2 regions of the Symbiopectobacterium sp. genome follow, and region 2 is predicted to be linked to the other one. Evidence: predicted binding sites of a transcription regulator. Region 2 holds the regulator's gene; the other holds the start of a gene.

Region 1 (3,179 bases), on a different contig from region 2:
GATCACGTCTGGCGTGCTGACTGCTGAATGCGCTCATATCCTCAGCGATTTTTTCCGTATACGCCGCGCGCAGCATAAAGCACGACGTGCTCAGGAAAAGGCTGACGGGGCAGCCTGATACCTTATTTGCCGAGTTTTTCTGGCGGTACGGCAGGGTAAGCGCTCGCTAACAGTTCCTGCTGCTGGATTTTATTGGCTTTCTCGGTCAGATACCCTTCCAGACTCAGCATATAGCGGCGGATATTTTCAACGTAGTTGTAGGCTTCGTGGCCGCGTGCATAGCCGTAGGTGGTCTGGGTATAGTAGCGTTTCTGGCTGAGCATCGGCAGGCGAACCTTCACATCCGCCCAGCTATCGGGATTACCCTTCTGTTTTTCCGTCAGTTTGCGCGCATCCAGCAGATGGGCATAGCCCATATTGTAAGAGGCCAGTGCAAACCAAATCTTCTCATCCACGGGGATGCTTTCCGGCATTTTTTCCATCATGTGCGCCAGATAGCGTGCGCCACCGCTAATGCTCTGTTCCGGATCGAGCCTGTCGGTCACATTCAGGCTCTCCGCAGTGTTACGCGTCAGCATCATCAACCCGCGCACGCCAGTCGGTGAGGTTGCCAACGGGTTCCAGTGCGATTCCTGATAAGACATGGCTGCCAGCAATTTCCAGTCAATGTCGCTGGCATATTTGGCAAACAACGGTTGCAGATCGGGCAAGGTGTTATCGATGGAGCTCAGGAAGGTGCGGGTATCGACATAATCAAATTCGCACACATGGCCGAGGTATTTCTCTTCCAGGCGCGCCAACGTGCCGTCTTCCACAGTTTGGCTGAAAAAGTCCAACAGTGCGGCGTACAGGCTGTCGTCCTGGGTACGGCGCATATACCAGGTGACCGGTTCTTCGTCGCTCAGATCGAACGCCACGGAAAGCTGCGGGTGAATGCGCTGCATCAAACCGATGGTGACGGAATCTGCCAGCGTGTAATCCAACGCGCCTTGCGCCACCTGTTTGAGCAAATCCTGCGTGCTCAGGTCTGAAGCGGCTTCCCAGCTTAACGCTGGATATTTATTGTTTTTCAAATCGCGTAACGTGGCGATATGGGCTGAGCCCGATGTGACCGCTAACCGACCGCTCAGTTTTTCCAGGTTTTTAGGGCGCGTGGCGCCCATGCGGTAAACCAGTTGCTGCGAAACGGAATAATACGTTGGTCCCGCGCGAAAGCGATCCAATCGCTCATGGTTGTAGATCAGCCCGGCGGCAAGCAGATCGGCATTGTCGTTGTCTAAATCATCGAACAGGGCGTCAAGATTTGGACGTGCCGACACCACCAGCTTCACGCCAAGGTAATCGGCGAATCGTTTAGCCAGTTCATAATCGAGTCCTGAGGGGGTTCCGTTACTGACGGTATAGGTTAGCGGCGAATTGAGCGTGCTGATACGCAGCTCGCCCCGAGAAAGGATATGATTGAGCTGGGTATCCTGGCCGCTGTGCCAGGGGATGTTGGGCCAGAGCGCCAACATCAGCAGTAACGTAATAACCCCGATGAAAAAATAATTTAATGTTAAACGCTTCAAATAGTTATCTCTCGGTGGCCGTGTGGCCTTTCTGTCTGTAACGGCAGTTTTTTTGTCTACACTCTCCCAGAGTGGGGGCATTTTGCTTAACAAACCGCCAGTGTGCAACAGTTATCCATCAGGTTAAAGTTTGACCATGACGAAAATAAGATGTGCAACAAACTCTGCACAAACGGTTTCGTCGGGCGTCACAATTCTCTATAATGACGCGCGTTTCCCCCCTTGGCTGCGCGACAAAGTAGCGCCCACTGACGTACTGAAACTCAGTACATCGAAGACGAGAGATTTTTTAGATGATGGAAATACTGCGTGGTTCACCTGCCCTATCGGCCTTCCATGTAAATAAGTTGCTGACGCGTTGCAAAGAGCACTTTTTGCCAATTAGTGACATCTATGCGGAGTACGTTCACTTCGCCGCCGTGCGTGCACCACTGAACAGCGATGAGCAGGTCAAACTGACACGACTGTTAAAATATGGCCCCTCTCTCGCGGAGCATGAGCCAAGTGGGCGCTTACTGTTGGTCACACCGCGTCCCGGCACCATTTCTCCCTGGTCTTCCAAAGCTACTGATATTGCGCGCAACTGCGGCCTGGACAAGGTGATTCGTCTGGAGCGCGGATTAGCCTTCTATATTCATGCGCCGACGCTGAGCGAAGAACAGTGGCAGCAACTGGGCGCGCTGCTGCATGACCGCATGATGGAAACGGTATTCACCGAGATGGCGCAGGCGGAACAGCTGTTTGCCCAACATCAGCCTGCCCCGTTGAAGCGGGTAGACGCTTTGCTGGAAGGGCGTAAGGCGTTGGAACAGGCCAACGTGCGTCTTGGATTGGCACTGGCGGAAGATGAAATTGACTACCTGTTGGATGCCTTTACCCGTTTGGGCCGCAATCCGACCGACATTGAACTCTATATGTTTGCTCAGGCCAACTCTGAGCACTGCCGCCACAAAATTTTTAACGCTGACTGGGTGATTGACGGTGAAGCACAGCCCAAGTCGCTGTTCAAAATGATCAAGAACACCTTCGAGCACACGCCGGAACACGTGTTGTCTGCTTATAAAGATAACGCGGCGGTGATGGAAGGCTCCGAAGCAGGGCGTTTCTTTGCCGATCCGCAAGGGCACTATGCCTACCATCAGGAACCGACACACATTCTGATGAAAGTGGAAACCCATAACCATCCGACGGCCATTTCTCCCTGGCCGGGGGCGGCGACCGGTTCCGGTGGCGAAATTCGCGATGAAGGGGCAACGGGGCGCGGTGCCAAACCCAAAGCGGGTCTGGTCGGGTTCTCGGTCTCTAACCTGCGTATTCCTAACTTTGAACAGCCGTGGGAAGAAGATTTCGGTAAGCCGGATCGTATCGTCAGCGCGTTGGACATTATGATTGATGGCCCGCTGGGCGGCGCGGCCTTTAATAACGAGTTTGGTCGCCCTGCGCTGACCGGTTACTTCCGTACATATGAAGAGCAGGTTGACAGCCATAACGGCAGCGAGCTGCGCGGTTATCACAAGCCGGTGATGCTGGCGGGCGGTATTGGTAACATCCGTGTCGATCACGTGAAAAAAGGCGAGATCACGGTAGGCGCCAAGCTGATTGTGCTGGGTG
Region 2 (3,179 bases):
TAAACCGATACGCCATAATGGAGTGCCGCATAGGCGGCCAGCCCGCCCCAGCCGCAGCCAATATCCAACAGTGTCATGCCTGGCTGAAGCTGAAGTTTTTCACAAATCATGCGCAGTTTGGCCTGTTGCGCCTGCTCAAGGGTCGTGGCCTCTTTCCAGTAGCCGCAGGAATATTGCATATGCGTGTCAAGCATCAGGCTAAACATATCGTTGCCCAGATCGTAATGTTCCTCGCCGACGATCCAGGCTCGCTTGCGGGATTGCAAGTTAATCAAGCGCGCAGCGACAATGTGCAAAATGTCTTTGAGATGATGGGGGGCCTTTTTCTCAAGCTCTGCACGTAAGATACGCCGAAAAAAACAGTCTAAACGATCGCACTCCCACCAACCGTCCATATAGCTTTCCCCGAGCCCCAGGGAGCCTTCACGCAGAACGCGCTTGTAGAAATCGGGGTTACGTACCCGGATATCAAACGGGCGTGAGCCATTGATTTTGATATCGGCGATCGCCAATAACGCGTGAACGATACGGAACCAGGACGTGTTATGTTCTGCCAGTTCCTCTACATATGATGAACTCATAACTTCTCCCAACCTTGCCAGACAGCGCCGCAAGGAACAGCATAGACAGTCTCTCATCAACCCGAACGCTGCGGTTTGCGCGCAGCGTGTTCGAATCACGGGCAGGTTACCCGTTGTTCAAATAGTAAGCGGTTGCATTCGTGCGCAGCCGTTTATGCTTGCCCGTTGCACAGCGGCAGCGGGCATAACATCCATCGTCTACTCTCTGGATACCCAGAGGGAATGAAGTGTCAACGCCGGTACGTGGTAACACGTAGGGGCACATATCCTGATACGCAGTGCTGCGCTCGTTATAATAAGGATAAATGTAGGGATATTGTCCGAATGAAAAACAGTGTATGACTGCTTCAATCAGAGGACAAGTCAAAATTGATTGATGCAGCCATATAGAATTTACAAATCAACGTACTATAACCGTCATACTTCAAGTTGCAGGTGCGTTGACTGCACTCGCTCACCCGAATCACTTACTTAAGTAAGTGATTCGGGATTCCCTCATTTGCCGCGTTACGACGCTCATAAATGAGCCTCGCCCTAAAGGGCCAGCGCAAGCGCTGTTCAAAACGTTAACGTTTTGTCCTGCAACTCGAATTATTTAGGGTATATAAGAAAATCGTCTTAAACATTAACGGCGGTAGTCGTGAAATGGGCCGTCACCCACTGAACGGCGCTCGATAAGCGTTGGGTGAACCTCAATCATCTGCGCATCTTCACGCTTGCTGGTGATGCGATCGAGCAGCATGGTAAAAGCAGATTGGCCCAAACGTTCTTTTGGCTGGTGGATCGTGGTTAAGGCTGGGGTGAAATAACGTGCATGGCGAACATTATCGTAGCCAATCACGGAAATATCTTGCGGTACGCGTAGTCCCAACTCATCAGCCGCGCAGATAGCGCCCATGGCCATGATGTCACCGCCGCAGAAAATAGCGGTCGGGCGCTGTTTCTGCGCCAAAATCTGGTGCATGGCTTTGTAACCGGATTCCGGCTCGAAATCACCCTGAACAATCCACTCATCGCGAACCGTGATATCCGCTTCCTGCAAGGCTTTGAGAAAACCCAGATAACGCCCGCTGCCCGTGTTGCGTTCCTGAATACCCGGAATGGCACCGATGTCGCGGTGGCCGCGCTCAATCAGATAACGCCCAGCCAGGTATCCCCCTTCGAAGGCGTTATCAATGATGGTGTCAGTGAAATCGCTGTGTGCCTGACCCCAATCCATTACCACCATAGGAATGCTGCGGTAATCGGCCAACATGCTCAGCAGTTCAGGCGGATATTCCGCACACATCACCAACAGGCCATCGACCCGTTTTTGCGCCAGCATGGAAAGATAGGCTCGCTGTTTTTCCAGGTTATTATGCGAGTTACACAGAATCAGGGTGTAGCCTTTTGCATAACAACTGTTTTCAACTGCTTCGATAATTTCCGCAAAGTAGGGTGCTTCGCTCGAGGTGGCGAGCAGCCCGATGGATTTGGTGTGGTTTACCTTTAAGCTCCGAGCCACTGCGCTCGGAGAGTAGTGTAATTCCTTGATGGCTTCCCGCACGGCCGTTTTGGTCTCTTCGGCGACGAAACGTGTTTTGTTGATGACGTGAGAGACGGTTGTTGTTGAAACGCCAGCACGCTTTGCCACATCTTTGATCGTTGCCATCTAAACATGACTCCTGAACCTACTTGTTACGGCAGTATATAGTTTGTTAATCGTTTGCTTTTGCGTAATGTTCTCTTTCCGATGGTATAAACAGGATATCAGAAGGAGACTGCCGAAATACTTTGTACCTAAAGGGGACGCGTTGATCTCATCGAAGATGACGTGTTCGGACACCGACGCAGCGCACGGTAAACTGCGAATTTTGGCTGATTTGCCGTGAAAGTGAAAGGGATAATTGATTTAATTAGTGCAGCCGGGATCGGAGATTTTCCCTATAAATGTGTAACAATGCTTTTTTGGCGTCATTGTGCTGCGGGTAGTGGTGTGCAGGAAAGAACGGAGCATCCAGTGCGGCGGCAATTTTCACGCGTTTCTGTGTTTCAAGGAGATAGAATGAATACTGATTTGAAAATGTCATTACTGACCACAGTTGGAGCGTTAGTCATGATCATGGTATTTAACTTTGTTGCCGTGTTGAACTGATCGCGATTAAAATAAAGACCAGGCTGCATAAGCATCACCTGGTCTTTATTATCGCTAACGCGTCGATGTGGCGATTAACGAATCGTTTGTGGTGTCACCACGCGACGTGCACCAATGTAGTGTTCCTGCCAGTAGTCTTCGCTCAACTTACTGATCTTGATATCGGCACCGGTTCGCGGTGACTGAATAAACTTGCCATTGCCGAGATAAACCCCGACATGATCGGCGGTGCCGCGACCATTGATGCGAAAGAACACCAGATCGCCAATCTCCAGTTCACCCTTATTGATGGGCGCAGCATCGCGCAGGTGATACATTTCATTGGCGGTGCGCGGAATAGGAATCTTCACCACATCTTTATAGGCATAATAGACCAGACCGCTACAGTCGAAACCGGTGTAGGGCGAGTTACCACCCCATTGATAAGGTTTACCGATCTGACCCATCAGCTTGTTCATCGCCGT

The links. Region 2 encodes PurR, which represses purine synthesis genes. Its sites were predicted from a motif close to CANGCAAACGTTTGCNTG; they were not measured.
Region 1: the regulator PurR is predicted to act here: its motif matches at 1,734-1,751, upstream of purL (phosphoribosylformylglycinamidine synthase).

The regions. Positions count from the first base shown of each region.
Region 1 covers NZ_JBPETA010000065.1:10,358-13,536, reverse strand. Annotated here, with positions in the region: gene tadA (tRNA adenosine(34) deaminase TadA) at 1-118, shown strand, start outside; gene mltF (membrane-bound lytic murein transglycosylase MltF) at 123-1,649, opposite strand; gene purL (phosphoribosylformylglycinamidine synthase) at 1,865-3,179, shown strand, end outside.
Region 2 covers NZ_JBPETA010000127.1:5,228-8,406, forward strand. Annotated here, with positions in the region: gene cfa (cyclopropane fatty acyl phospholipid synthase) at 1-581, opposite strand, end outside; gene purR (HTH-type transcriptional repressor PurR) at 1,207-2,232, opposite strand; gene ACTBDZ_RS12015 (cytochrome bd-I oxidase subunit CydH) at 2,449-2,715, shown strand; gene ACTBDZ_RS12020 (C40 family peptidase) at 2,790-3,179, opposite strand, start outside.